3 regions of the Serratia sp. GW822-FHT06D09 genome follow, and region 2 is predicted to be linked to each of the others. Evidence: predicted binding sites of a transcription regulator. Region 2 holds the regulator's gene; each other region holds the start of a gene.
The links. The regulator LexA, encoded in region 2, represses DNA repair genes until DNA is damaged. The targets are predictions, from matches to a motif close to TNCTGTATGTACATACAGNA.
Positions count from the first base shown of each region.

Region 1 (10,218 bases), on a different contig from region 2:
GCTGGACGGCAAGGCAGTGATCGTCTGTTCCACCGGTATCGGCGGTCCTTCGACGTCTATCGCGGTTGAAGAGCTGGCACAGCTGGGTATTCGTACCTTCCTGCGAATCGGCACCACCGGTGCGATCCAGTCAGACATCAATGTAGGTGACGTGCTGGTCACCACCGCGGCGGTTCGTCTGGACGGTGCCAGCCTGCACTTCGCGCCGATGGAGTTCCCGGCGGTGGCCGACTTCGCCTGTACTACCGCACTGGTCGAAGCTGCCAAGGCAGCAGGCGCGACCACGCACATCGGCGTAACTGCGTCTTCTGACACCTTCTATCCAGGCCAGGAACGTTACGATACCTTCTCCGGGCGCGTCGTTAGCCGTTTCAAAGGCTCGATGGAAGAATGGCAATCGATGGGCGTGATGAACTATGAAATGGAATCCGCCACGCTGCTGACCATGTGTGCCAGCCAGGGCCTGCGTGCCGGTATGGTTGCCGGTGTGATCGTTAACCGTACCCAGCAGGAAATTCCCAACGCGGAAACCATGAAAAACACCGAGAGCAAAGCGGTGCAGATCGTGGTTGATGCGGCGCGTCGCCTGCTGTAATCCCTCCGCAATTCAACGGGCCGCCACGCGGTCCGTTTTTCCATTCAGCCGTAATCTGTTACGGTTATTATCATCAGCGCCATCTTACTGGCCACCTCTTTGACCCGTTGAGCCCGGTTTTACCTTGGCTCTCAGGTTGCGTTTTATCAGACAATAAACACGAGGACGTCTATGACCGCCCAGATCCTGCTTCATCCTTCATTGGCACCGCTTGATGGCGGCATTAACTTTCGCGATCTCGGTGGTAACAGCGTTGCTAATGGCCGTCGCATCAAGCGAGGATTACTGTTCCGTTCCGGGTCGCTGGAGCGCCTGACGGAAAACGACTGCGCTTTCCTGGCCGGCGTACCGGTGCGTTCAGTCCTGGATTACCGCGATCCCGATGAAGTGCAGGCCAAGCCCGATATCCTGTGGCAGGGCGCGGATTACCATCATTTTCCTGCCAACCCGTTGAGCAATGAGGTTAATGCCAACCTGGAAAAACTGACCAGCGAAACGCTGGCCGGTTTTGATGCGCGGGCGTTTATGCTGGAGTTATATCGCCGACTGCCGTTCGGCAATCCGGCCTACCAACAGTTGACTCAGTTGCTGAGCCATACCGATAACGGTGCTATCGTCCAGCACTGTGCAGTCGGTAAGGACCGCACGGGGGTCGGATCGGCGTTGGTATTGTTCGCACTGGGTGCCGATGAGGCGACGGTGGTGGAAGATTACCTGCTGACAGAAACCACGTTGGCGACCTTCCGTGAACAAATGTTGGATCAACTGTCGATTCGTTTAAGTGACTCGGCATTGGGGCAGTTTGCCTATGTGCTTAGCGCCCGAGAAGAGTTCCTGATGACTGCCCTGGGTTGCATCCGTGACCAATACGGTTCCACCGACCGTTGGCTGGAGGCGGAATACGGGCTGGGGCAAAGCCAGCGAGCAGCGCTACAGGCGTTCTACCTCGAGTAAACCGCGTGGATGTTTAGCCGGGGTTTAACCGACGCCGGCTGGCATTGCGTATCCTTGGGGCAGTAAATCCCGCATCAGGAGCCCGTATTGAGCCTCAATGACATTATCCACTGGATCAGCGAGACCGTGCGTCAGCACGAAGGCTGGGCCATCCCGATTATCTTCTTCCTGGCGTTTGGCGAATCGCTGGCGTTCCTGTCGCTGCTGTTGCCGGCCACGGTGATCTTGCTGGCGCTGGGTGCGCTGATTGGCGAAAGCGGCATTGCCTTTTGGCCTATCTGGGCCGCCGCCGCTGCGGGCGCTTTCTTTGGTGACTGGCTTTCTTACTGGATTGGCTACCACTATCAAGATCGCGTGGCGCACATGTGGCCGCTATCGCGTAATCCGCAGTTGCTGACGCGCGGCCATGCATTTTTTGAGCGCTGGGGCGTGCTGGGCATTTTCATTGGCCGTTTCTTTGGTCCGTTGCGGGCCGTGGTCCCGCTGGTTGGTGGCATTTGCGGTATGCCCCAGCGTTATTTTCAGGTGGCGAATATTACTTCGGCGATGATCTGGGCGTTCGGCATTCTCGCGCCGGGGGCGTTTGGCATCAAGTGGTTAAGCCAGTGGTTTGGCTAATCTTTGCCTGACTTGCGCAGCGGTTCGCAATAATGCGCCGTCGGGACGAAATCAGGCTGGACATCCATACAGCATCCCCTTAACGTGACGGGCAGCGGGCGGATAAAACGCCGGAACGGTCAGGTGTAACAGGAGGCAGGGTGGATACCAGTTTGGTTTACGGTATAGGCGGGGTGACGGTAGGCCTGCTGTTGGGCTGGTTAATCGCCAGCCTGAGGGTGCAGCAGTCCCATGCGCAGCATGAAACCGAGCTGCGGCTGCTGGAACAATCGCTGCAACAGGCGCAGCAGGAAACGGCAGCCCGGCAAGAGATGCTCCTGCGCAATGAACAGCAAATGCGGCAGAACGATTTGGAGCTGCGCAATTTGCACAGCCAACTGGCTGCCGGGCACGAAAAGCTTCAGCAGCTTAATCACTGGCGCAACGAGTGCGAATTGTTGAACCAGGAACTGCGTGCCCAGCGTGAAGTGAACAGCGCCCAGGAAGCCGAGCTGCGTGAGGTGACCATCCGTCTGGAGGAAACCCGTATGGCGGCGGAAGAGAAGCAGCGCCTGTTGATCAACAGCGAGCAGCGTCTCACCACCCAGTTTGAAAATTTGGCCAACCGCATTTTTGAACACAGCGGTCGCAAGGTGGATGAGCAAAATAAGCAAAGTCTGGATCGCCTGCTGTTGCCGTTGCGTGAGCAACTGGACGGTTTTCGCCGCCAGGTGCAGGACAGTTTTGGCCAGGAAGCTCGCGAACGTCATACGCTGACCCACGAAATACGCAACCTGCAGCAGCTTAATGCGCAAATGGCGCGTGAGGCTATTAACCTGACCAAGGCCCTGAAAGGGGATAATAAAACCCAGGGCAATTGGGGCGAGGTGGTATTAAGTCGGGTGCTGGAGGCCTCTGGCCTGCGGGAAGGGCACGAATACGAAACGCAGGTCAACGTGCGGCTGGACCATCAGAGTCGGATGCAGCCCGACGTTATCGTGCGCCTGCCGCAGGGTAAGGACGTGGTGATCGATGCAAAAATGTCGCTGGTGGCCTATGAGCGTTACTTCAACAGCGAAGATGAAGTGGAGCGTGAGGCGGCGCTGAGTGAGCATATTGCCTCGCTACGTGGCCATATTCGTCTGCTGGGTCGTAAGGATTATCAGCAGTTGCCCGGCCTGCGTTCACTGGACTACGTGTTGATGTTTATACCGGTGGAGCCGGCTTTCCTTTTGGCCATAGACCGTGAGCCGGAATTGATTAGCGAAGCGCTCAAGCACAACATTATGCTGGTGAGCCCAACCACCTTGCTGGTCGCCCTGCGCACCATCACCAACCTGTGGCGCTATGAACATCAGAGCCAGAATGCTCAACGCATTGCCGACCGGGCTGCGCGGCTGTATGACAAAATGCGGTTGTTCGTTGACGACATGTCGGCGCTTGGGCAGAGCCTGGACAAGGCTCAGGGGAGTTATCGCCAGGCGATGAACAAACTGAGTGAAGGCCGTGGTAATCTTATCGGCCAGACCGAGGGGTTCCGCGCGCTGGGGGTTGAGGTGAAAAGACCTATCAACCCGCTGCTGGCCCAGCAGGCCAGCGCACAGCATGACGAAGAATTCGAGGCAGCGGGCGAAGATGATATTGACGCGCTGCCGGGGGCGGAGGATGACGACGCCGCAGAGCAACCACGCTCCGCATCGCAGGCATGACAGCCGCGGCGAGGTGGGGTATTTCGTGGGGTTCTGGTACACTCAACCACACTAAATTGACTGAATAGCAGGCAGGACAATGGCAGATCAACCGCAGGAAACCACCGATTTCGGTTTTCGCACCGTAGCTCGAGACGAAAAGCAGGCCATGGTGGCAGACGTTTTTCATTCGGTAGCGGCAAAGTATGACGTGATGAACGACCTGATGTCGTTTGGTATCCACCGTATCTGGAAGCGTTTTACCATTGACTGCAGCGGCGTGCGCCGTGGGCAGCGTGTGTTGGATCTGGCCGGTGGTACTGGTGATCTGGCCGCCAAGTTCTCCCGCATGGTCGGTGAGCAGGGGCAGGTGGTGCTGGCGGACATCAACGATTCCATGCTGAAAATGGGGCGCGAGAAGCTGCGGGACCGCGGCATTGTCGGCAACGTCAGCTATGTGCAGGCCAACGCCGAAGCGCTGCCGTTCCCGGACAACTATTTTGACTGCATCACTATCTCCTTCGGTCTGCGCAACGTCACCGACAAAGACAAGGCACTGCGCTCCATGTTCCGCGTGTTGAAACCGGGTGGCCGTTTGTTGGTGCTGGAGTTCTCCAAACCCTTGCTAGCCCCGCTGAGCAAGGCTTACGACGCTTATTCTTTCCACGTGTTGCCGAAAATCGGCGAACTGGTGGTGAAGGATCCAGAAAGCTACCGTTACCTCGCTGAGTCGATCCGCATGCATCCCGATCAGGAAACGCTGAAGGGCATGATGGGCGCAGCCGGGTTTGACAACGTGACCTATTTTAACCTGACCGGCGGTATTGTTGCCCTGCATCGCGGCTTCAAATTCTGATATGGACATGCCGATGCTGCTAACCCCTTTGTTGACCGGCGTGCTGGAAACATCGCTCAATAGCCTGCTGTTCCGCGATCGCAGCATGAAGGCAGCCCGTCTTCGCCTGGCTGGCAAGGTGCTGCGCATAGAGTTGCAGGAGCTTGCTTCGCCGTTGGTACTGATCTTCAGTGAGCAGCGAGTCGATGTGCTTGGTCAGTCTGACGATACCGCCGACTGCACGGTGCGCAGCCGCATATCGGTACTGTTGAAACTGCGGGACCGCCAACAGCTTTCGCCCTTGATGCGCAGTGGCGAGCTGATTGTTGAAGGTGATATTCAGGTGGTACAGCAGTTGGTTGGCCTGCTTGATCTGGCTGAGTGGGATCCGGCGGAATGGCTGGCGCCTTATATCGGCGATATTGCCGCACAAGGCGTCACTCAGGCGTTCGGCAAGGGCGCGAATTTGCTGAAGAAAGGCTTGCAGCGTCAACAGCATTACGTGGCCGAAACCCTGACGGAAGAGTGGCGTGTGGCTCCTGGCCCGCTGGAAGTGGTGTGGTTTAACGAAGAAGTTGACGCCACCGTTCGCAGTGCCGAAGCGCTGATTGCTCGCATGGACAAGTTGGAGGGTAAACGATGACCCCTGGCGAACTACGCCGCCTGTATTTGATCGTCCGCGTTTTCCTCAGTTATGGCCTGGATGAACTGATCCCCAAGATGCGTTTGACGCTGCCGTTGCGCTTTGGCCGACGTCTGCTGTTTTGGATGCCAAACCGCCACGCGGATAAACCGCTGGGGGAGCGTCTGCGGCTGGCCTTGCAGGAACTGGGGCCGGTATGGATTAAGTTTGGTCAGATGATGTCTACCCGTCGTGACCTGTTCCCGCCACAGATTGCCGATCAACTGACGTTGCTGCAGGACAGGGTTGCCCCCTTCGACGGCGCCCTGGCGCGCAAGCATATCGAATTGGCGATGGGCGGCCCACTGGAAACCTGGTTCGATGATTTTGACCAACAGGCGCTTGCTTCGGCATCCATAGCTCAGGTCCATACCGCACGGCTGAAAACCACCGGGCAGGAAGTGGTGCTGAAGGTGATCCGGCCGGATATCGGGCCGATCATCAAGGCCGACGTTCGCCTGATGTATCGCCTGGCGGCCTGGGTGCCAAAACTGATGCCGGACGGTCGCCGTTTGCGCCCGCGTGAAGTGGTGCGCGAATATGAAAAGACCTTGCTGGATGAACTGAACCTGTTGCGCGAAGCGGCCAACGCCATTCAACTGCGCCGTAATTTCGACGGCAGCCCGATGCTGTATGTGCCCGAGGTTTATTCCGATTACTGCCGCGAAAGCGTGCTGGTGATGGAGCGGATCTACGGCATTCCGGTTTCGGATATTCCGACACTGGAGAAGCAGGGCACCAACATGAAATTGTTGGCCGAACGCGGGGTACAGGTGTTCTTTACCCAGGTCTTCCGCGACAGCTTCTTCCATGCGGACATGCATCCCGGCAATATCTTTGTCAGCTATGAGCATCCTGAAGATCCCTGCTATATCGGCATTGACTGCGGTATTGTCGGTTCGCTGAACAAAGATGATAAGCGCTATCTGGCGGAAAACTTTATCGCCTTCTTCAATCGCGACTACCGTAAGGTGGCAGAGTTGCATGTTGATTCAGGCTGGGTGCCACGCGACACCAACGTGGAGGATTTCGAGTTCGCTATCCGCACCGTGTGCGAGCCTATTTTCGAAAAACCCCTGTCGGAAATTTCGTTCGGCAACGTCTTGTTAAACCTGTTCAACACCGCGCGCCGTTTCAATATGGAAGTACAACCCCAACTGGTGTTATTGCAGAAGACCTTGCTGTATGTTGAAGGTCTGGGACGCCAGCTCTATCCGCAGTTGGATCTGTGGACTACCGCCAAGCCTTTCCTGGAAAGTTGGATGCGCGATCAGGTCGGTATTCCGGCGGTGATCCGCGCACTGAAAGAAAAAGCGCCGTTTTGGGCGGAGAAACTGCCCGAACTGCCTGAATTATTTTACGATAGCCTGCAGCAACATAAGCTGTTGCAACAAAGCGTTGATAAGCTCACCAACCAGATGCAGGCTCAGCGCGTTCGCCAAGGGCAATCACGTTATTTGTTCGGCGTTGGCGCTACACTGTTAGTAAGCGGTACGATTTTGCTGTTGGGGGACGTCAAAGTGTTTCCCGCATGGCTGATGGCAGCCGGCATCGTATCCTGGGTGATTGGCTGGAAGCGAACCACCTGAATTGATTCGAAACTCTGGTAAAATCTGCCGTATAATGCGACGGATTTTGAAAAAACCCTGTAAAAATAGAGGTAATTGCAATGGGCGGTATTAGTATTACGCAATTGTTGATCATCGCAGTGATCGTGGTGCTGCTGTTTGGTACCAAAAAACTCCGTACTCTGGGGTCTGATCTCGGTGCATCAATCAAGGGCTTCAAAAAGGCGATCGGCGATGACAACACGCCGCCGACCAACACGGCTGAGAAAAGCAGCCTGGATGACGCTGACTTCACGGCCAAGCCTATTACCGATAAGCAGCCGGAAGTGAAAGCGGAAGAGTCGAAGAACAAAGAGCAGGTATAAACCGTGTTTGACATTGGGTTTAGTGAACTGCTGCTGGTTCTGGTGATTGGCCTGGTGGTACTTGGGCCAGAACGGTTGCCGGTAGCGGTAAGAACAGTTTCGGGCTGGATCCGCGCGCTGCGTTCGCTTGCGGCTTCGGTGCAGAACGAACTTTCTCAGGAACTGAAGCTGCAGGAACTGCAGGACAGCCTGAAAAAGGTAGAGAAGGCCGGCATGCAGAATTTGTCGCCGGAGCTGAAGGCGTCAATGGATGAGCTGAAAGACGCTGCGGAATCGCTGAAACGCTCTTATCAGGGCGACAGTGGCACCAAAACCGAACCTACGCACACCATCCATAACCCTCTGGTCACAGACCCGGAAGCCATTCATGACGGCGTGACGCCGGCGGAAGCCGCGGCCGTAGCATCCTCTCCGGCTGCAGTGCCGGAGCCGGTTGTAACGGCAACGCCGCAGGCTGCGCAGCCGGTCATTGCACCGGTGAAACAACCGGTCGAGCCGGCTGTTCAGGCAACCCCAGAACCTGTTGTGGATAAAACCCCAGCGTCTCACCAACCTAGTGGCGATCGTTAAAACATGGCTGTTGAAGATACCCAACCCCTTATCAGTCATCTGATAGAACTGCGTAAGCGGTTGTTAAACTCGATTATCAGCATACTGGCGATTTTCCTGGTGCTGGTTTTTTTCGCCAATGATATTTATCAACTGGTGTCCGCGCCGCTGATCAAGCAGTTGCCTGCCGGGGCGAGCATGATCGCCACAGACGTGGCCTCACCGTTCTTTACCCCGATCAAATTGACGATGATCGTCTCGGTGTTCGTGTCCGCACCGGTTATCTTGTACCAGGTCTGGTCCTTCATTGCGCCGGCGTTGTATAAGCATGAACGCCGTCTGATGATGCCTTTACTGGTCTCCAGCAGCCTGCTGTTTTATCTCGGCATGGCCTTTGCCTACTTTATCGTCTTCCCGCTGGCGTTCGGCTTTTTTGCCAAAACCGCGCCGGCCGGGGTGATGATTGCCACCGACATCAATAACTATCTCGACTTCGTCATGGCGCTGTTTATGGCGTTTGGCGTGGCGTTTGAGGTGCCGGTTGCCATTATTTTGCTGTGCTGGAGTGGCGTCACGTCACCGGAAGATCTGAAAAAGAAACGTCCTTACGTTCTGGTCGGGGCTTTCGTGGTCGGCATGCTTCTGACCCCGCCGGATGTGTTCTCGCAAACCCTGCTGGCCATTCCGATGTATCTGTTGTTTGAAGTGGGCGTGTTCTTTGCTCGTTTCTACACCGGTAAACGTCGTCCGCAGCCGGAAGAAGAAGACGAGGGTGACGAACCCCCGACACCTTAAATTTGTTTGCTCCTGAGCCGCCCGATGGGCGGCTTTTGCATTGGGAAAACCATGTTTGATATTGGCGTAAACCTCACCAGTTCACAGTTTGCCAAAGACGGCCCAGCGGTGCTGGATCGCGCACGAACCGCAGGCGTGACAGGGCTATTGATTACCGGTACTGATTTGCAGGAAAGCCAGGTTGCCTGTGAACTGGCGCAGCAGCATCCTGGTTATTGCTGGTCCACCGCCGGTGTGCATCCCCATCAGGCCAGCAGTTGGAATGAGCAGACCGCGGAGCGGATCCGCGAGTTGGCCTCGCAGCCGCAGGTCGTAGCGATAGGTGAATGCGGGCTGGACTTTAACCGTAACTTTTCTACCCCAGAGCAGCAGGAGAGGGCATTCAGCACCCAACTGGCGCTGGCGGCGGAGCTGGAGATGCCGGTTTTTCTTCACTGCCGTGATGCGCACGCACGTTTTGCCGCACTGTTGACGCCGTGGTTGGATAAACTGCCCGCGGCGGTAGTGCACTGTTTTACCGGCACCGCCGAAGAATTAGAAAGTTGCTTGTCGCTGGGCCTGTCGATCGGGATTACCGGTTGGGTCTGTGATGAGCGACGTGGCCTGGAGTTGCGTGCATTGCTGCCGCAGATCCCGGCCGAACGTCTGTTGTTGGAAACCGACGCACCCTATCTGTTGCCCCGGGATTTACATCCGAAACCTGCATCTCGCCGCAACGAACCCTGTTTTTTGCCTCATATCGTCCGGCAGGTGGCTACCTGGCGACAAGAAGATCCCGAATGGCTGGGGCAGAAAACCGATGAGAACGCCCGCCGGCTATTCCGGCTGGAATGAGTTAGGAGAAAACTATGAGCTATGCATTTCCGGGTACCTTCCCGGGTCGCCGTATGCGCCGTGTGCGCCGTCACGATTTCAGCCGCCGCCTGGTGGCCGAGAACCAACTGACGGTTAACGACCTGATTTATCCGGTATTTGTCATGGAAGGCAGTAACCGTCAGGAAGCGGTGGCATCGATGCCCGGCGTATCGCGCATGAGCATCGATCTGCTGATCAAAGAAGCGGAAGCCATCGCCAAGCTTGGCGTGCCGGTGATCTCCCTGTTCCCGGTGATTGAACCTGGCCTGAAGTCACTGCATGCGGAAGAAGCTTATAACCCGGAAGGTCTGGTACAGCGTACGGTGCGTGCACTGAAAGACGCGGTGCCTGAGCTGGGTATTCTGACGGATGTGGCGCTCGATCCCTACACCACTCACGGTCAGGACGGCGTTATTGACGAACAAGGTTATGTCATTAACGACATCACCAAAGAGATCCTGGTTCGTCAGGCGCTGTCTCACGCGGAAGCCGGGGCAGAGATCGTGGCACCGAGTGACATGATGGACGGCCGTATCGGCGCGATCCGCGATCGCCTGGAACATCAGGGTCTGGTGAATACTCAAATCATGGCTTACTCCGCCAAATATGCGTCTTGCTACTATGGCCCGTTCCGCGATGCGCTCGGTTCCAGCGGTAATCTGAAAGGCGGCAACAAGAAAACCTATCAGATGGACCCGGCCAACAGCGACGAAGCGCTGCAGGAGATCGCACAGG
Region 1 is NZ_JBXALO010000007.1:284,500-294,717, forward strand. Features, by position in the region: gene udp (uridine phosphorylase) at 1-595, shown strand, start outside; gene AC1RKG_RS18215 (tyrosine-protein phosphatase) at 767-1,549, shown strand; gene AC1RKG_RS18220 (DedA family protein) at 1,637-2,167, shown strand; gene rmuC (DNA recombination protein RmuC) at 2,308-3,855, shown strand; gene ubiE (bifunctional demethylmenaquinone methyltransferase/2-methoxy-6-polyprenyl-1,4-benzoquinol methylase UbiE) at 3,935-4,690, shown strand; gene ubiJ (ubiquinone biosynthesis protein UbiJ) at 4,704-5,312, shown strand; gene ubiB (ubiquinone biosynthesis regulatory protein kinase UbiB) at 5,309-6,940, shown strand; gene tatA (Sec-independent protein translocase subunit TatA) at 7,021-7,284, shown strand; gene tatB (Sec-independent protein translocase protein TatB) at 7,288-7,854, shown strand; gene tatC (Sec-independent protein translocase subunit TatC) at 7,858-8,628, shown strand; gene tatD (3'-5' ssDNA/RNA exonuclease TatD) at 8,680-9,462, shown strand; gene hemB (porphobilinogen synthase) at 9,477-10,218, shown strand, end outside.
Region 1: the regulator LexA is predicted to act here: its motif matches at 2,222-2,241, upstream of rmuC (DNA recombination protein RmuC).

Region 2 (10,218 bases):
GCGGGTCAACGAGCGCTGGCGAGAAGCCAGTAACGCCGTGGAACACAGGTTCATGGCGTTGGCCGCTGCGGCATTGTTGATGCGCACCATAATCTTGGCCGCCAGATCGTTGACCGTCGGCGTCAGCCAGCTTGGGCGCTGGGATTCGATCGGGTCAATCGATTCGCGCCACTGCGGCACATTCTGGTTCAGGTAGGTGGTCAACGGCAGGGGATCGCCGAAGTTCACGTAGCCCTGGCCGAGATTACGCAGTTTGCGCAGGCCGCGCAGCATCTGCAGCAGGCTCTCTTTTTCCTTGGTGGCGCCACGCAGCTCTTTGGCGTAGGTACCCACTTCCATCACGTGCTCGTAACCGATGTAGATCGGCACTAGCGTGATAGGGCGGGCCCCGCCGCGCAGCATAGCCTGAATGGTCATCGACAGGGTGCCGGTCTTCGGCTCCAGCAAACGCCCGGTACGGGAACGCCCGCCTTCGACAAAATATTCCACCGAGTAACCGCGGGTAAACAGCTCGCCGAGGTATTCACGGAACACCGTCGAGTACAGCTTGTTGCCTTTGAAGGTCCGGCGGATAAAGAACGCGCCCAGGCGGCGGAAGATCGGCCCGGCCGGCCAGAAGTTGAGGTTAATACCGGCAGCAATGTGCGGCGGCACCAGGCCCTGGTGGTACAACACATAGGACAACAGCAGATAGTCCATGTGGCTGCGGTGACAGGGCACATACACGATCTCGTGGCCGTCCTGCGCCAGCTGACGCACGCGTTCGGCGTTGGTGACGTTGATGCCCTGATACAAGCGGTTCCAGGTCCAGCTCAGCACGCGGTCGGAAAGGCGCACCGTCTCGTAAGAGAAGTCGGCGGCAATCTCTTCCATCAATGCAATGGCATTTTGCTGGGCTTTTTCGTGGGAGATCTTTTTACTGCGCGCTTCGTCTTCGACCGCTTTTTCGATCGCTTTGGACGCCAACAGCTTGTTGAACAGGTCCTGACGGGCCGGCAGGCTTGGGCCTACGGCGGCCAGACGCTGACGTGAGAAGTGCATCCGGGCTACGCGAGCCAGCTTTTGCGCGATGATCTTGTCCGTACCGTGCTCGGTCGCCATGCGGCGCAGCGAAACGGTATTGGAGAAGCGCACAAAGCTATCGCGGCCGAGCCACAGCACGGCGAAGAATTTCTGCACGCCATTTAGCAAGCGCAGATGCGGTGTGCCGTGGCCTTCGCGCCCCGGAGAGCGGCCAAACATCACCGAAACCGGCAGCATCTGAATATCGAGATCCGGGTTACTGCGGTGCAGATCCAGATAGTCGTGGAACAGTTTTACCGACTCTTCTTTCGGCGTGTAGTAGCGGAATACGCGCGGGCCGTCGTGAATAAACACGTGGCTGGGCAGCACGGTGCCGTCTATTTCCAGCGGTTCGAGAGGATCGGGCAAATCCTGCGCCAGGCACTGGGTGCGCAGCGTCAGTAAATCCGCCTTGGAATTATAAGGTAAAACATACAAAATCGGCCGTGAGGGATCCAACCCTAACTCCGTGACCGGATCTGAAGGGATAACCTTACTTCTTACCAACAATTTGAGTGGTAAATTCAATAGTTTATAATAAATTTTACGCCAACCTGACATAACAACGTGAAGCCTCTTGTTAGCAATGCGCCGCAAGCATACCAGAAACCGGGTAGCAGATCTGTGGTGTTGGAAAACCGGGAGCCGTGAGCGCTTCCTGGCCTAGACTGTTTAATTATGACTTACCTCTGCGAAAGGCACTAAAAACATGACGAACCAAGCAACCGGCCTGACCCGTATTATTAAAGCCGCCGGCTACTCTTATAAAGGTTTTTCCGCTGCCTGGCAGCACGAAGCGGCGTTCCGCCAGGAGTTGGTGGTGACCGTGCTGGCTATCATACTGGCGATTTGGCTGGACGTGGGTGCGATAGCGCGCATTTTACTGATTGGGTCGGTGGTGCTGGTGATGATTGTCGAGATGCTCAACAGCGCGATTGAGGCGATTGTTGACCGGGTGGGGACCGAGTATCACGAGCTGTCCGGCCGGGCCAAGGATATGGGGTCGGCGGCAGTTTTGCTGGCGGTTATTTTGGCGCTGTTTGTTTGGGCCGCGGTCCTGTGGCAGCACTTTGTCTGAGCAGAGCAAGCTCGTTGCGATCCGGGTCGCTAATCCCTGATTTTTATTCATTCTTCGGTTCCCAAGCCGCACTTACCTGTATATACTCACAGCAAGACTGTATAAACAAACAGGGGGCGGAATGAAAGCACTAACTACCAGACAGCAAGAGGTCTATGATCTGATTCGCGATCATATTTCGTCCACTGGCATGCCGCCGACGCGTGCCGAGATCGCCATGCGTCTGGGGTTCCGTTCGCCAAATGCCGCAGAAGAACATCTGAAAGCGCTGGCGCGTAAAGGCGTCATCGAAATCGTCTCCGGCGCTTCGCGCGGCATTCGGTTGCTGATGGAAGATGAAGAGGGTTTACCGCTGATTGGCCGCGTGGCTGCCGGTGAGCCGCTGCTGGCGCAGCAGCATATCGAAGGTCACTACAAGGTGGATCCTTCCCTGTTCAAACCGAGCGCGGATTTCCTGCTGCGGGTTAACGGTATGTCGATGCGTGATATCGGTATTCTGGACGGTGATCTGCTGGCGGTGCATAAAACTCAGGACGTGCGTAATGGCCAGGTGGTTGTGGCGCGCATCGAAGATGAAGTTACGGTCAAGCGGCTGAAAAAGCACGGTAACGTGGTTGAGCTGCTACCGGAAAACAGTGAGTTCCAGCCGATTGTGGTTGATCTGCGTCAGCAGAACTTCACCATTGAAGGCTTGGCGGTCGGCGTGATCCGCAACGGCGACTGGGTTTAACCCATAAGCCTGCACGCTGCCCTTTGATTTAAATCGCCCCAGCTCTGGGGCGATGTCATTTCTGACCGATTAAAACCGCATTGCCACGGGAACATTTCACTATGCGCCTGCTCTCCGCCTTCACCAGCGATACCGATAAAGCCTTGTGGCGCCTGGCGCTGCCAATGATCTTCTCCAATATCACCGTGCCGTTGCTTGGGCTGGTGGATACCGCAGTGATCGGTCACCTCGACAGCCCTGTTTATCTGGGCGGTGTGGCGGTAGGAGCCATGGCGACCAGCTTCCTGTTCATGCTGTTGTTGTTCCTGCGTATGAGCACCACCGGTCTGACTGCGCAGGCTCTGGGCGCACAAAACCCACAGGGATTGGCGCGCGCCTTTATGCAACCGCTGCTGCTGGCGGCGTTGGCCGGTGTGGCCATTGTCTTGCTGCGCCATCCGCTGATCGAACTGGCGCTGAAAATCGTCGGTGGCGACGAGGCGGTGCTGGAGCAGGCCCGATTATTCCTCGAGATCCGCTGGCTGAGCGCACCGGCGGCATTGGCGAACATGGTTATCCTGGGCTGGCTGCTTGGCGTGCAATACGTACGTGCGCCGGTGATCCTGCTGATTGTCGGCAACTTATTGAATATTGTACTGGATATCTGGCTGGTGATGGGGCTGGGCTGGAACGTGCAAGGTGCGGCGACGGCGACCGCTATTTCTGAGTATGCCACGCTGCTGCTGGGCTTATGGCTGTCCTGGCGGGTCATGCGCCTGCGTGGCATTTCCATGCCGATGCTGCGCACTGCCTGGCGTGGCAACCTGCGGCGTTTACTGGCGCTGAATCGCGACATTATGCTGCGTTCCCTGCTGCTGCAGCTGTGTTTCGCTTCTTTGACCATCTTCGGTGCCCGGCTTGGCGGCGAAGTGGTGGCGGTGAATGCGGTGCTGATGAACTTACTGACCTTTACCGCCTATGCGCTCGACGGTTTTGCCTACGCGGTTGAAGCGCATTCTGGCCATGCCTATGGCGCGCGCGACGATAGCCAACTGCGCAAGGTGTGGCGTGCGGCTTGCCGACAAGCCTGTCTGGTCGCGTTGGCCTTTGGCCTGGTTTATGCCGTTGCCGGTCAGCATATTATCGCCGCCTTGACCTCGTTACCGGAACTGCGTGCGCTGGCCGGCCACTATCTGCCGTGGCAGGTGGTGCTGCCATTGGTGGGCGTATGGTGCTATTTGCTGGACGGCATGTTTATTGGCGCCACACGAGGAGCAGAAATGCGCAACAGCATGGCAGTGGCGGCGGCCGGCTATGGTTTGACGCTGCTGACCGTACCCGTCTTGGGCAATCATGGTTTATGGCTGGCGCTGGCGGTCTTTCTTTCTCTGCGCGGCATCGCGCTCGGCTGGATTTGGCACCGCCACAGGCTGCGCGGTACCTGGTTTGCCGCGGATCCAACGGCTCACAATGAGACGTTATCATAAAATTAACTAATGTTTTGTATTCATATTGAGTTACATATTATCGCGTCGATTGAGTCCCGCTTACTGACTGTTATTTCGGGTGTTTTACTGAATTTTGTTGTTTTGTTGAATTTTTATTCTGGTTTTTTGTTATTTATCGATATCTGTTGCTATAGTTAATCATGTGGCTGGCGGAATGAATTGGAATGACATTCCCTTCATTTTAGGTCAATTGACCATGATTATTACTCAGTTAAGCCCAGCGACAAGTTTTTAAAACTGACTAATCACAGGTAACGGAGAGGTTATGAACAAAGATCAAGCCGACGGTAACTGGAAGCAGTTTAAAGGGAAAGTGAAGGAAAAATGGGGCAAGCTGACCGATGACGATTTGACGGTCATTGAAGGGAAACGCGAACAGCTTGTCGGTAAAATTCAGGAACGCTACGGCTACCAGAAAGAGGCGGCCGAGAAAGAAGTGAAATCCTGGGAAGACCACAACAAGTATCGCTGGTAGTGCGATAGGCCGCAGCGGATTGCGGCCGTAAACTATGCTGATGGCCAGGCGTTTCAATCCCCTTGACGCTATGGCCGAAGGTACAGGGAGGTACCTGATACCCTCTTATTTCTTCTTGATAGCGATGCTGTGATCGTGTTCGCCGCAATCATGTTTGCTATCGCAGGCTTCTACCTCAACGCAACCCTCACACAGGCCATGGGCTTCTACCACGCTGTGACGCAGGGCAAATCCTGACTCTTTAGCCAGCTTTTGCAGCGTCTCTTCGATCCCTTCGGTTGTGCGCTCAGTCACCTGGCCGCAGCGATCGCAAATGAACAGTGCGGAAGTATGCATCGGCTGTTCGAAATGATGGCACAACACATAGCTGTTCGCCGATTCCACGCGATGAATAAAGCCTTGTTCCAACAGGAAATCCAATGCACGGTAAACCGTGGGGGGTTTGGCCTGGGGTTCGGCTACGCGCAGCAAATCCAGCAGGTCGTAAGCGCTGATGGCACCGGGCTGTTGTGCCATCAGGCGTAACACTTCCAGCCGCTGCGGTGTCAGCCGCACATTGCGTTGCTGGCAGAGTTGTTCAGCCTGCGCCAGCAGCTTTTCCTGGGTGCTTGAGTTCATGGCAAATTTCCCGGTACGTAAAAAAGCCGATTTTACCATGCTTCAGCCGAATCGCCGAGAGTCGGCCACTTTTCTGCCAGTATGGCGCATTAAACGTCCGGTTTAGCGCCCGTTGTTAGCCAGAAATGTGATGGTATTCACGATGTTCCGTGCCGTTCTCGCAGGCTATGGCTTTGCGTAGGCTCTTAGGCAGTCAGCGAACGCTGTAATTGACTGGCCAATCTGACCATTTCCACTGCCGGATTATGGCCAATCAGCATGAAACTGTGTCTGCTATCGGACCAATAGACCACATTCATTCCCAGGCGTTGTTCGCTCTCGGCGGGCTGCGACTTGCCCGGTTGCTGGATAATACACAGTGCCAATACACCGTACCGCGCATCCAGCCAGGTCAATTGAGCAATACGGCGATCGTCGTACGCCAGCACACGGGCGTTTTTCAGTTCGGCCCCTTGCAACGTCAGCTGCGGCAGAGGAAGCGCGATGCTCAGCCGATCACCAGTGTGCTGTAGTTGACTGGCAATCTGCGCTGCGGAGCCCTCAAAACCCATCAGCGTTTCCGGGGTGTACAACGCCATATATTGAGCGACCAGGCTCCGCCAGTTGTCATCCGGTTGGCTGAGCTGCAGATAGGCGCGATCGCCTGCGATGCCCAGTGCCAGAAAAGCGACGGCGGCGGCAATCAGGCCACGGCGGCTGATAGCGTGCGGTGGCGAGGGGACGATAAGTGGCAATTTTGACTGCAATCTTTGCACCGGCGCTTCATCAAGCAAAGGCGCAAAGGCTTGCTTAAAGGGCAAGCTGCTGCGCTCCAGCAACGACAAGCGTTCTGCCAACGCCGGTTCGCCGGCCAGACGCTGTTCCAGCCGGTGGCGTTGCTGTGGGTCCAACTGATTATCCAGATAGGCGACCAGCAGTTCATCCGTTGCGTAGGCTGAACTCATGATTGTTCTCCTTTTACCTGCGGGGTACGGGTTTGCAGCAGGCTGTCGTTCGCCAACCGCAGCCGTGCCGCCGCCAGACGGCTCATGATGGTGCCAATGGGCACACCCAGCACCTCAGCGGCTTCCCGGTAAGAAAGTTCCTCCACGTACACCAGAAACAACGTATTGCGCTGCGCCTCCGGCAGTTGATTAACCCGTTGCATCACCTCATTGGCCCAAATCGGCTGCTCGCCGTTTTCCGCACCGGCCAGTTCGTCAACGTCGACAAAGCCCTGTCCCTGGCGAATGTGCTGAGAGCGGACCTCGTTCAACCAGATGGAGTGAAGAATGGAAAATAACCAGCGGTCCATACGCGTTCCCACGGCAAACTGTGCGGCGCGTTCCAACGCCCGCACGCAGGTGGCCTGAACCAAGTCGTCGGCTACGTCCCGCCGGTGGGACAGCACCAAGCCATAGCGCCACAGGCGGGAGAGATATTGGCCGATTTCGTTGCGGATCGCGTCGCTGCTGATGTTTGCCTCCGGGTTTTACGATTCAGGGTGATGATCGATAGCCGCCGCCAGATCTCGGTACTCTTCACAACCGGTACCGCACAGCGATTGAATAACCTTAAGCTGCTCCTTCGCCAGGTCCTGACGCCCTTTGATCATATAAGCCTCACCCAGGTATTCGCGGACTTTGGGGTATTTCGGATCGAGCGCCACTGATTTTAAATAGTAGCCGATCCCTTCGTCGGTGCGGCCGAGCTTGCGGGTGGCATAGCCGCGGTAATTTAGGGCCACGGCAGTGTTGGGATCTTTGAGGGTATTCAGCACATCCAGCGCTTCCTGATAGCGGCCGCTTTTGGCCAGCGCATAGGCATAGTTCGTGCGATCGTTGTCGCTGACCATGCTGCTTTTATCCACCATGCAGGTTTTGGTTTTCGTATCGTATATCTGGCCTTTGGGGCAGGTTGGCGTGGTTTGACCGCTGCCATCGCCGCCCATCGCCAGAGCGGTACCGGAAAACAGCAGTGAACCGGCAATGACTGGCAGCAGCAGGCGTTTAACGAAACTGTTCATGGTTATTTCCTCATCATGAAGGACGCAGAACTGCGGCCTTACAGAGAGAACACCTGACAGCCTCTTTTTATTCGCTTTTGCCGGTGCTTTTTTATCGGCGACACAGCGGTTTTCCCAACGCCGCCGATTGTCGTTATAATAGCCGTTTGCGGCAGCATGCCGTTCGTTGAACCCCAGACAGAATCAGGTAGCCGGTAGCCCAGCATGACGACAGACAATAACGCCCCAAAATACGCCGCCAATCGTTTTTCCATCGCGCCTATGCTCGACTGGACCGATCGTCATTGCCGTTACTTCCACCGCTTGTTGACCAAGGAAACCTTGCTGTACACCGAAATGGTGACTACCGGCGCGATTATCCACGGTAAGGGCGACTATCTGGCCTACAGCGAAGAAGAACATCCTGTGGCGCTGCAACTGGGCGGCAGCGACCCGGCTGCGCTGGCGCACTGCGCAAAACTGGCTGAGCAGCGCGGCTATGACGAGATCAACCTCAACGTCGGTTGCCCGTCGGATAGGGTACAGAACGGCATGTTCGGTGCCTGCCTAATGGGACAGGCAACGCTGGTTGCCGACTGCATCAAGGCGATGCGCGACGTGGTGTCGATCCCGGTGACGGTGAAAACCCGCATTGGTATTGACGATCAGGACAGCTACGAGTTTCTGTGCGATTTCATCGCCACCGTCGCCGGGCGCGGTGAATGTGACATGTTTACCATTCATGCCCGCAAGGCATGGCTGTCGGGCCTGAGTCCGAAAGAGAACCGCGAAGTGCCGCCGCTGGATTATCCGCGCGTGTACCAGTTAAAAAAGGATTTCCCGACGCTCACTCTGGCGATTAACGGGGGGGTGAAAACGCTGGAAGAGGCGAAACAGCATCTGCAGCATCTGGATGGCGTGATGATGGGGCGCGAAGCCTACCAGAACCCAGGCATTCTGGCGCGGGTCGACAGTGAACTGTTTGGCTGCCAAAGCGAAGTTATGGACAGCATAGCGATTATCGAATCGTTGTATCCGTACATTGAACGCGAGCTGTCGAATGGCACTTATTTGGGCCATATCACCCGCCATATCCTTGGGTTGTTCCAGGGCGTGCCCGGTGCCCGTCAGTGGCGCCGTCACCTGAGTGAGAATGCCCATAAGCCAGGGGCCGATGCACGCGTGGTTGAGCAGGCGCTGGATTTGGTTCGCCTACCGCGCACCGAGATGGCGTAATAGAGATAAAATTCTGACTAACAGTTAGTGTTTTTGACCAGGCATGTTGCGTGATGCGGCATGCCTTTTTTTTCAATTTCAATAACTTAGTCCTCTCACCATTTTGGCACGCTTCTTGTAATACCTTCGCAGATACTTTGTTTTGCGAAGGAGCAAAATCATGTTGGAACTCTTCTTTCTGGTCGGCTTTGTCGTCATGCTGATGGTGACGGGCATTTCGTTGCTGGGCGTATTCGCGGCGTTGCTGGTGGCCGCGGCATTCATGCTGATTGGCGGGCTGTTTGCGATGGTGATTAAGCTGTTGCCGTGGCTGATTTTGGCGGTGGTTGGCGTTTGGATCTACCGTTCAATGCAGAAGCCTTCAATACGCCGCTATTAATTTTTTGTCGAATAATCAGTCGGTCACGCTGAAAGTCGAGCAACAGATGCGTTCTTAATGCGGCAGCGATCACAGCTTGACGTTTAAACGGCCGGTGCGGCGCATTAGCCATTTTTTTTGCGCCTCGGGGCTGTTAGGATGTTTGCCGATGCAGCGATGCGACCGATTTCATCACCGCAAGAGACAATAATAATACGAGCGTTGCTCAAGCAACCCACTGTCTCTGGCGGACTCTGCTCTACCCCTACAAACGCAGTAACAAAAAGGGCTCCTTACGGAGCCCTTTTTGTTACTGATAATCCAGCAATATTAAGATCTTGGCCAGTTGTCGCTTTCAAGTTGCAACGTACGTTCAATGGTCATGTTCAGTTCGCATGAAGCCGCATCCAGCGCATCGCCGGAGCCATGCGGTGCTGCCACCAGCGCCTGGCATTGGCTGTCTTTGAACTTCAGCCAGTTACGCTGTGCCTCACGCCAGGCTTTTGGGGCTGCCTTAAACTTGAGCGCTTCCTTATAGGACTTGTTCAGGCGTGCATCCCAGAGCTTGAACTCTGTTTCAATGCAGGCAGCCATACTTGGTGTATTGAGATCTGGTTTGCTCATACATTGCGTATAGGCGGCAGAGTAAGGGTATTTCATCAATGCGTCTTTTTCTGCGTTTGGCGTCGCTGCCTGCGCTGCGGTGGCCAACGCTGGAGCTGCGGCGAAAACCAGCGCTGTAACCAGCATTTTTATTTTCATTTCAGAGCTATTTCCCTATTGAACAACGTGAATTGCCGGAAGATCATATTCCACTCTTCGCCTTTAGACGATGTACCACCGCACGTTATACCTAATTTTACCGATCTTTTTTCCAACTCAACGACCAGGGATCAGCAGGCTTGAGCCGCTGGTATTACGGCTTTCCAGCACCTGATGCGCACGTTGTGCGTCAGCCAGCGCAAACTTCTGCTCTTCTTTCACGTCGACCTTGATGGCCCCGCTGCCGATCAATGAAAACAGCTCATTGCTGGCAAATTGCAGCTCCGCGCGGCTGGTGATGTAGCCATTGAGGGAAGGGCGGGTGACATACAGAGAGCCTTTCTGGTTAAGCAATGCCAGATCGACACCGGTAACCGGGCCGGAGGCGTTGCCAAAACTCACCATCAGCCCACGTCGCTTGAGGCTAT
Region 2 is NZ_JBXALO010000004.1:62,840-73,057, forward strand. Features, by position in the region: gene plsB (glycerol-3-phosphate 1-O-acyltransferase PlsB) at 1-1,623, opposite strand, end outside; gene AC1RKG_RS11285 (diacylglycerol kinase) at 1,772-2,140, shown strand; gene lexA (transcriptional repressor LexA) at 2,262-2,870, shown strand; gene dinF (MATE family efflux transporter DinF) at 2,972-4,336, shown strand; gene AC1RKG_RS11300 (CsbD family protein) at 4,623-4,832, shown strand; gene zur (zinc uptake transcriptional repressor Zur) at 4,938-5,450, opposite strand; gene AC1RKG_RS11310 (anti-sigma factor family protein) at 5,636-6,394, opposite strand; gene AC1RKG_RS11315 (RNA polymerase sigma factor) at 6,391-6,879, opposite strand; gene AC1RKG_RS11320 (tetratricopeptide repeat protein) at 6,922-7,455, opposite strand; gene dusA (tRNA dihydrouridine(20/20a) synthase DusA) at 7,660-8,670, shown strand; gene pspG (envelope stress response protein PspG) at 8,831-9,049, shown strand; gene AC1RKG_RS11335 (lysozyme inhibitor LprI family protein) at 9,359-9,790, opposite strand; gene AC1RKG_RS11340 (quinone oxidoreductase) at 9,908-10,218, opposite strand, start outside.

Region 3 (10,218 bases), on a different contig from region 2:
GCGTAACCCGCGAAGCCTTGCTGCGGGCAGCGCGTGAATTGGGCAGCCCTGAACTGGCGGTACCGCGTGATATTCGCCTGTTGAAAACGCTGCCGGTGCTGGGCAGTGGCAAACCGGATTTTGTGACCCTGCGTAAAATGGCTGAACAGCCGGAGACTGTCTGATGAACCCGTCGTCGAACACTGATTCACCCTTGCTTTCGCGCAGCATGATTGCCGTCATTTGCGCACAGTTTCTCTCTGCGTTCGGTGACAATGCGTTGCTGTTCGCCACGCTGGCGCTGATCAAACAACAGCTTTATCCCGACTGGAGTCAGCCGATTCTGCAGATGGCGTTTGTCGCCACCTATATCATTCTCGCGCCTTTTGTCGGCCAGATTGCCGACAGCTTTGCGAAAGGGCGAGTGATGATGGTGGCTAACGGCCTGAAGCTGGCTGGCGCATTGGTGATCTGTTTCGGGTTGGATCCGTTCCTCGGTTATAGCCTGGTGGGCGTGGGTGCCGCAGCTTATTCACCGGCCAAATATGGGATTTTGGGTGAGATCACCAGCGGTGAGAAACTGGTCAAGGCCAACGGCCTGATGGAGGCCTCCACTATCGCGGCGATCCTGCTGGGCTCGGTGGCCGGCGGCATCCTGGCAGACTGGCACGTGGTCGCGGCACTGGCGGTATGTGCGCTGGTTTACGCAGCGGCGGTGATCGCCAACCTGTATATTCCGCGCCTGCCTGCGGCACATCCGGCGACGTCATGGACGCCACGTGCCATGACTCGCGCTTTCTTCAACGCCTGTGTGGTGCTGTGGCGCGATGGGCAAACCCGTTTCTCATTGATTGGTACCAGCCTGTTTTGGGGCGCTGGGGTCACGCTGCGTTTTCTGTTGGTGCTGTGGGTGCCGGTGGCGCTGGGTATCGCCGATAACGCCACGCCGACGTTGCTGAATGCCATGGTGGCGGTGGGGATTGTGGTTGGCGCCGGTGCCGCGGCTCGCTTCGTTACGCTTGAGACCGTGAAACGCTGTATGCCGGCTGGGATCTTGATTGGCGTAGCGGTGGCGATATTCGCGCTGCAAACTACCCTGCTTAGCGCCTATGCGGTACTGCTGATTATCGGCGTCTTGGGCGGCTTCTTTGTGGTGCCATTGAATGCGTTGTTGCAAGAACGAGGCAAAAAATCGGTGGGGGCAGGCAACGCGATCGCGGTGCAAAACCTTGGCGAGAACACCGCCATGCTGTTGATGCTCGGGCTCTATTCGCTGGCGGTGAAAGTCAGCGTACCGGTGGTCGGCGTGGGGATCGGTTTCGGTGTGGTTTTCGCGCTGGCGATCGGCGCGCTGTGGTTGTCGCAACGACGGGCAAAATAATCAAAGGGGCGCGGTTTAGGCGCCCCTGATTATTTAGGGTGCAGGAATGGTAAAGCGGGTGTGGATCTCCTCCAGCCCCTGAAGCACGTCTTCATTCAACACCAGGTCGAAACTGTCGATGTTGGTTTTCAGCTGTTCCAGCGTGGTGGCGCCCAGCAGGGTACTGGCAACGAAGGGTTGCTGGCGAACAAAGGCCAGGGCCATCTGCGAAGGATCCAGTCCGTGTTTTTTGGCTAATGCGACGTATTCGGCAATCGCCAACTGCGTTTGCGAGGCCGAATAACGATTAAAGCGGCTAAACAGCGTATTTCGCGCACCGGCCGGTTTGGCGCCGTTCAAATACTTGCCGCTCAGGGTGCCGAACGCCAGGCTGGAATAGGCTAACAGTTCGACGCCTTCGTGCTGGCTGATCTCCGCCAGAGCAATCTCAAAACTGCGGTTCAACAGGCTGTAGGGGTTCTGAATTGAGACGATGCGCGGCAGCTCATGCTTTTCAGCCAACTGCAGGTAACGCATCACGCCCCAAGGCGTTTCGTTAGACACCCCGATATAACGAATTTTACCGGCGCGCACCTGCTCGGTCAGCGCTTCCAGCGTTTCCAGCAGGGTGACGGTAGCCTTTTCGTCAGTGTACTGATAGTTGAGCTTACCGAAGAAGTTGGTCGCACGCTGCGGCCAATGCAACTGGTAGAGATCGAGATAATCGGTGTTGAGGCGTTTCAGGCTGGCGTCCAGCGCGGCACGGATGTTTTTGCGATCCAGCGCCTGCTGCGGGCGGATACTGCTGTCAGTCCCGCGCACCGGCCCGGCGATTTTGCTGGCCAGCACCAGTTTCTCACGGTTGCCGCGAGCCTTGATCCAACTGCCGATGTACTGTTCGGTCAGCCCCTGGGTTTCAGGGCGGGGCGGTACCGGGTACATCTCTGCGGTATCGATCAGGTTGATGCCAGCGGCTAATGCATAGTCGAGTTGCGCGTGGGCATCGGCTTCACTGTTCTGTTCGCCAAAGGTCATGGTGCCCAGTCCCAGCACGCTCACTTCTAAAGAACTGTGGGGAATACGGTGGTATTGCATTAACGGCCTTCCTTTCGTGTTAGCGCTTACGGGCTATACACCCGATAAAACAGGAGCCAAACAATCTGCAAGGCGGTGATATCGCCTTTGCCGACTATAACCAAGCCGAGAAGATGGGGGAAGTGGATTCAGTGCGGGGAGGGCTATCGCGCAACGCGGGAGCGATAGCCGATCGGGAAACTAGCGTTCGATGACCTGTGAAACCTGATCGCCGTTGATCTGGCGATGGTTGCCTTTTTCGTCTTTATAGCTGATGAGGCCGGTATCTTGGTCAATCTCTGGCTTGCCCTGAGTCAGGATCATATTGCCGTCTTTGGTCGCCATCACGTAATCGCTGGAGCATCCCGCCAACCCGGCGGCCATCACCAACGCAGACACTGCCATTACCCACTTTTTCATCCTGCGGATCCTCAGTTAAGTATGCAAAAAGAAGCTTCTTTCTAGATTAGCAAACTATAGATGCATCGTGTTTCGGATAAGTCCTTATCTCTGTAAGAGAAAGTGACATTGAAACTGTGCGGGGGATACAAAAATATTAACGGGAGCGGCTTACGCTCGCTCCCGTTGGGGGATTACTCAGAGGCGGGTTTTTTCTTGCTGCGCATCAGGTTGAGCGCTTCTACCGACATCGAGAAGAACATCGCAAAGTAGATGTAGCCTTTAGGTACATGCACCTGGAAGCTTTCCAGCATCAGGGTGAAGCCCACCAGGATCAAGAATGCCAGCGCCAGCATTTTCACCGAAGGGTGGCGGTTAACGAACTCGCCAATCGGCCGGGCGGCAAACATCATAACGCCCACGGCAATCACTACTGCTGCCATCATGATAAACAGATGATCGGACAGGCCTACCGCGGTGATCACTGAATCCAGGCTGAAAATGATATCCAGCAGCATGATCTGCACGATGGCACCGAAGAAGCCGTGCACTTTAGTGTGGTGCTCTTCGTCCGACCCTTCGATGGTTTCATGGATCTCTTTACTGGCTTTCCAAATCAGGAACAGCCCGCCCAGCAGCAGGATCAGATCGCGAGCCGAAACGCTGTGATCCATGATGGTAAACAGCGGATGGGTCAGACGGATCACCCAGGCGATAGAGGCCAACAGCCCCAGACGCATTAACATTGCGCCGGCCAGCCCGATGCGACGCGCCTTGTTCTGCTGGGCTTTCGGCAGTTTAGACACCACCAGGGAAAGGAAAATAATGTTATCAATACCCAGAATGATCTCAAGAATGGTCAGCGTACCTAACGCTAACCAGGCATTGGGATCCATAATCCATTCGAACATTGCCTAGCCACACCTTAATAAAAAGCAAAGGCTGAATTATACGCGTTTATTGATACGGCGACACTGTTAGCTAAACACAGCCTAAACAAAAGCGATCAGATTAAGAAATGTCTTGCCAGCAGCGCGGCGGTGAAACTTTTTTTCAAATAGAAACCACGCGGTAATGTGAGGATCGGCTGACCTTGTTCGCCGATGGCTTCGGTCAGGGCTTTACTGTTGGCCGCCTTGGGGCGTAGTTGCAGCACTTCACCGTGTCGTGCGGTGATCCGTTCTACGTGGCCAAGCACGATCAAATCCATCAGCTCTTCCCAGTCGCGGCGCAGCATCTCTTCTTCTTCTTCGTTCGGGCTCCACAACAGTGGTGAACCTATGCGCCGCTGTGCCAGCGGAATCTGCCGCTCGCCTTCCACCGGGATCCACAGCACCCGCGCCAGCTTATGGCGTACGTGGCTGCTGGCCCAGGTGACGCCGCTGTTGCCGGTCAAGGGCGCTACGCAGACGAAAGTGGTTTCCAGCGGCTTGCCGGCGGCGTCTATCGGGATGGTTTTCAGCTCGATGCCCAACTCGGGAAAATCCTGTTCCGGCTTGCTGCCGGCCATGGCGCCAAGATACTGCTCCAGCAGCATGCCAACCCATCCTTTATCCCGCTTCAGATCTTTGGGAATAGGCAACTGCGCATGTGTCGCCAGTTCTCCCAACTGACAGCCGGCAAGCTGCTGCGCCCGTTCAAACAGTTGCTGTTCATTTTCTGGAGGAGGAGGCAGAGGAGATAAAAACGCCATAATGCGAACCTGCTAGATTTGGTTGAAAAACGTACTGTATTTGTACACAGCGAACCTTGGTGGGCAAGGTCTGGGGAAAAGAATAATAGTAGCATGATTTTCCATGACTTTTTTCCCGCTACATGACGGGGGAAAAATTCAGGGCGACGCTTGTGCACCTGAAGCCACCGACAATAAACAGGATCTTACACCTATTTATCCACAGATTTATGGGATAACCCAAATTTTTACCGATCACTGGTTCGATTTACAGCCTTGACTCAGGGGTTTTTTTGCGAAATTGTCCGTTTTGTGCGTAACTCATACGGATAATCTGTGGATAAAAACGACGTTGGTGGATCTTTCGCCAGGGTAAGATCCTAAACGGATATAGATCACATTTTTACTCTGTATAGGGTTGTTGATAAATAAATAACTTTATGTTTTTAATGATGTATTTTTGTTTTTGTTTTTATGGTGATTTTGAGTTCACCAGAGTTTTACCGGCTTATCCCTTGAGTTCTTCACACACCTATCCACAGAAAAAGTGAATAAAACCGCGTGTAAATGGCTTCACATGTTTATAACTTTGCCATTATCTGTGAGTTATCCCAATGTTATCCGGTCTGCACCGCCGCAAAGCAGTGGTTTACCGCCTGTAGCTTGTGTGAAACAATCAGGGTATCTATGCGAATTTAAGCTTATCGAGGTAGTCCGGTGATCGATGATGATGGCTACCGCCCGAATGTTGGTATCGTAATCTGTAATCGTCAGGGGCAAGTCCTGTGGGCTCGCCGTTACGGTCAACACTCCTGGCAGTTTCCCCAAGGGGGGATCAACCCCGGTGAAACCGCAGAACAGGCAATGTACCGTGAGCTGTTCGAAGAAGTGGGGCTGAGCAAAAAGGATGTGCGTATCCTGGCCTCAACCCGCAACTGGTTGCGCTATAAATTGCCAAAACGTTTGGTGCGTTGGGACACAAAGCCGGTTTGTATCGGCCAAAAGCAGAAATGGTTTCTTTTGCAGTTAATGTGCAATGACGCTGATATCAATATGCAACGCAGCAGCACGCCGGAGTTTGACGGCTGGCGCTGGGTGAGCTTTTGGTATCCGGTGCGCCAGGTGGTGTCGTTCAAACGCGACGTTTACCGCCGGGTGATGAAAGAATTCGCCGTCACCGTGATGCCGATGCAGGAGCAGGCAGCACAGCGGCAGACCCCCGCTTATCGCCGGAAGAGAGGTTAAGTTAAGCCGACTATGCTCACGCGCTTGCGAGAAATTGTTGAGAAGGTGGCCGCGGCGGCCAGCCTGACAGATGCGCTGGATCTTTTGGTTAATGAAACCTGTCTGGCAATGGATACGGAAGTCTGTTCCATCTATCTGGCAGACAATGACCGCCGCTGTTATTACCTGATGGCGACACGCGGGTTAAAAAAACCGCGTGGGCGCACTATCGCACTGGCCTTTGATGAAGGCATCGTCGGCCTGGTTGGTCGCCGTGCGGAGCCGATTAACCTGGCGGACGCGCAGAGCCACCCCAGCTTCAAATATATTCCCCAGGTGAAGGAGGATCGGTTCCGATCCTTCCTCGGCGTGCCGATCATTCATCGCCGCCAACTGCTGGGCGTATTGGTGGTTCAGCAGCGTGAGCTGCGCCAGTTCGACGAAAGCGAAGAGTCTTTTATGGTGACGCTGGCCACGCAAATGGCCGGTATCCTATCCCAATCGCAGCTTAACGCTCTTTTTGGCCAGTATCGCCAGACGCGCATTCGTGCGCTGGCGGCATCGCCAGGCGTGGCGGTGGCTGAAGGTTGGCAGGACAGCAGCCAGCCGTCACTCGATCAGGTTTACAAGGCCTCAACGCTCGATACCGCCAGCGAACGTGAACGCCTGACCCAGGCGTTGGAAGAAGCCGGGGCGGAATTCCGCCGTTTCAGCAAGCGCTTTGCCGCCAGCTCGCAAAAAGAGAGCGCGGCGATTTTCGATCTTTACTCTCACCTGCTGAACGACGCCCGCCTCAAGCGTGAACTCTTCGCCGAGATCGATGCCGGCTCCGTAGCCGAATGGGCGGTGAAGCAGGTGATCGAAGTCTTTGCCGCCCAGTTCGCCAGCCTGCAAGACACCTACATGCGCGAGCGCGCCAGCGATCTGCGCGCGCTCGGTCAGCGCCTTTTATTCCACCTCGACGATACCACTCAGGGCGCAACCCAGTGGCCGGCGCGTTTTGTGCTGGTAGCCGATGAACTGACTGCTACCCTGTTGGCCGAAATGCCACAGGACAGGCTGGTCGGCGTGGTGGTCCGCGACGGTGCCGCCAACTCACACGCGGCTATTTTGGTGCGGGCGATGGGGGTGCCGACGGTGATGGGGGCGGATATCCAGCCTGCATTGCTCAGCCAGCGCCTGCTGATTGTCGATGGCTATCGCGGCGAGCTGCTGGTTGATCCGGAGCCGGTGCTGGTGCAGGAATACCAGCGTCTGATCAGCGAAGAGCTGGAATTAAGCCGATTGGCGGAAGACGATGTCGAACAGCCGGCTCAGCTCAAAAGCGGCGAGCGAGTGCAGGTGATGCTCAACGCCGGTCTTAGCCCGGAACACGAGCAATTGCTGGGAGGGCGCGTCGATGGCGTCGGCCTCTACCGTACCGAAATTCCATTTATGCTGCAGAGTGGCTTCCCTTCCGAAGAGGAACAGGTCGCCCAATATCAGGGTATGTTGCAGCTCTATCCGAACAAGCCGGTGACGCTGCGCACGCTGGATATCGGCGCCGATAAGCAGCTGCCTTATATGCCTATCAGCGAAGAAAACCCCTGTCTGGGTTGGCGCGGTATCCGCATCACCCTGGATCAGCCGGAAATCTTCCTGATCCAGGTGCGCGCCATGCTGCGTGCCAATGCCGGTACCGGCAATCTGGGCATTTTGCTGCCGATGATCACCAGTCTGGAAGAGATCGACGAGGCCCGACGCTTGATCGATCGCGCTGGGCGGGAAGTGGAAGAAGTGTTGGGGTATGAAATTCCCAAACCCAAACTTGGCGTAATGCTTGAAGTGCCGTCGATGATCTTCCTGATCCCGCATCTGGCCGGGCGGGTGGAGTTTATTTCGGTCGGTACCAACGACCTGACCCAATATCTGTTGGCGGTTGATCGCAACAATACCCGAGTGGCTTCGCTGTACGACAGCCTGCATCCTTCCATGCTGCAGGTGCTCAAGATGATTGTCGTTCAGGCCCAGGCCGTCGGGCTGCCGGTGGGGTTGTGCGGTGAACTGGCCGGCGATCCCATGGGGGCCTTGCTGCTGGTGGGCATGGGCTACCGCAACCTGAGCATGAACGGACGTAGCGTGGCGCGGATCAAATATCTGCTGCGGCATATTGAGCTCTCCGATGCCGAAGTGCTGGCGCAGCGGGTACTCAGTGCCCAAATGACCACCGAAGTGCGCCATCAGGTGGCGGCGTTTATGGAGCGGCGTGGCATGGGCGGGTTAATCCGCGGTGGCAAGTAACGCCGCAGGCTGACTGATTTTTTTACAGAACTTTTCCCAGCAGTCCAGTCCGGAGACGCTTAAGCTTATGCTATTATCCGCCTCCTCACTGTGTTGAAAGCAACGGAAAAAGTGCTCCTGCTGCGTTTCACCGCGTTTGGCACCTGCCGCCCCCGGATGGGGAAGAATAATAGACATGTTGTGGTGATAGATGACCAATAGCTATCTGGCGTTTCCTAAATTTGATCCGGTGATTTTCTCTATCGGCCCGGTCTCTCTGCATTGGTACGGTCTGATGTACCTGGTTGGCTTCGTTTTTGCCATGTGGTTGGCGGTGCGCCGTGCCAACAAACCGGGCAGCGGCTGGACCAAGGATGAAGTAGAGAACCTGCTGTATGCCGGTTTCCTCGGCGTGTTCGTCGGTGGCCGCGTTGGCTATGTGTTGTTCTACAACCTGCCGCTGTTCCTGGATAACCCGCTCTATCTGTTCAAAGTCTGGGATGGCGGTATGTCGTTCCACGGCGGCCTGATGGGGGTTATTCTGGTGATGTTCTGGTTCGCTCGTCGTACCAAACGCACCTTCTTCCAGGTTTCTGATTTTATTGCCCCGCTGATCCCCTTCGGCCTGGGTGCCGGTCGCTTGGGCAACTTTATCAATGGCGAACTCTGGGGCCGTGTTACCACCGATACCCCATGGGCGATGCTGTTCCCAAGTTCACGCGCGGAAGACGTAGCGCTTGCCGCCGCCGATCCGCAACTGCTGCCGATCCTGAATCAATACGGCGTGCTGCCGCGCCACCCGTCCCAGCTGTATGAACTGCTGCTGGAAGGCGTGGTGCTGTTTATCATTCTGAACCTGTTTATTCGCAAACCGCGGCCGATGGGCGCCGTTTCCGGCCTGTTCCTGATTGGTTATGGCGTATTCCGCATTATCGTCGAAGCTTTCCGTCAGCCGGATGCACAGCTCGGCCTGTTCGACGGCGTAATCAGCATGGGGCAGATCCTGTCCGTTCCTATGGTGGTGGCCGGTATTATTATGATGATTTGGGCGTATCGTCGTCGCCCGCAGCAACAACTGTCGTGAGGAACAAATGAAACAGTATCTGGATTTGATGAACAAAGTGCTCGCCGAGGGCACCCCTAAAGCCGACCGTACCGGCACTGGCACGCTGTCGATTTTCGGCCACCAGATGCGTTTCAATTTGCAGGAAGGCTTCCCGTTGGTGACCACCAAAAAATGTCACCTGCGTTCGATCATCCATGAACTGTTGTGGTTCCTGAACGGCGACACCAACGTGGCTTACCTGAAGGAAAACAAGGTCAGCATCTGGGACGAGTGGGCGGACGAGAACGGCGACCTTGGCCCGGTGTACGGTAAACAGTGGCGTGCCTGGGGAGCCGCTGACGGCCGTCAGATCGACCAGTTGACCACGGTGCTGAACCAGCTGAAACAGGATCCGGATTCACGCCGCATCATAGTCTCGGCCTGGAACGTGGGTGAATTGGATCAGATGGCGCTGGCGCCATGCCATGCGTTCTTCCAGTTCTACGTGGCGGACGGCAAATTATCCTGTCAGCTGTACCAGCGCTCGTGCGATGTGTTCCTCGGCCTGCCGTTCAACATTGCCAGCTACGCGCTGTTAGTGCATATGATGGCGCAGCAATGCGATCTGGAAGTGGGTGATTTCGTCTGGACCGGCGGCGATACCCACCTGTACAGCAACCATATGGAACAAACCCAGCTGCAGCTGACCCGTGAACCGCGTGCCTTGCCAACGCTTTTGATCAAACGCAAACCGGCATCGCTGTTCGATTACCGTTTCGAAGATTTTGAAATCGAAGGGTACGATCCGCATCCCCCAATCAAAGCACCGGTTGCTATCTGATTTTCTCCGTATAAGTTATCCCCGAGGGCGCACAGGTTGCGCCCTTATTTTTTTCTGCCGCCCCTCTCTGCGCACTGCATCGTATTTTGTTGTGCTTGTTCACCAGTTGCATAGAAAGCCTGCGCGGTGCGCTTCAAGGCCGAAAAGCTCCCCTTTACCCTGTTGCGCGCCTGATTACACTGGCCGCCATGAACGACGAGATGAAGTTTAACCCCGATGGCCAGCGCGGCATGACGCTGATAGAACTGCTGGTGGTGATTACCCTGGCGGGTCTGCTGACGGGCTGGGGTGTCAGCCACTGGCGTCATTATCAGCAGGCTTTGCGGTTGGAACACACTGCACAACAACTGCTGGCTTTTCTCAAC
Region 3 is NZ_JBXALO010000008.1:88,807-99,024, reverse strand. Features, by position in the region: gene aas (bifunctional acyl-ACP--phospholipid O-acyltransferase/long-chain-fatty-acid--ACP ligase) at 1-164, shown strand, start outside; gene lplT (lysophospholipid transporter LplT) at 164-1,360, shown strand; gene AC1RKG_RS18745 (NADP(H)-dependent aldo-keto reductase) at 1,394-2,434, opposite strand; gene AC1RKG_RS18740 (YgdI/YgdR family lipoprotein) at 2,615-2,833, opposite strand; gene AC1RKG_RS18735 (TerC family protein) at 3,007-3,723, opposite strand; gene mutH (DNA mismatch repair endonuclease MutH) at 3,819-4,505, opposite strand; gene rppH (RNA pyrophosphohydrolase) at 5,202-5,729, shown strand; gene ptsP (phosphoenolpyruvate--protein phosphotransferase) at 5,742-7,988, shown strand; gene lgt (prolipoprotein diacylglyceryl transferase) at 8,179-9,051, shown strand; gene thyA (thymidylate synthase) at 9,059-9,853, shown strand; gene AC1RKG_RS18705 (prepilin peptidase-dependent protein) at 10,042-10,218, shown strand, end outside.
Region 3: the regulator LexA is predicted to act here: its motif matches at 4,538-4,557, upstream of mutH (DNA mismatch repair endonuclease MutH).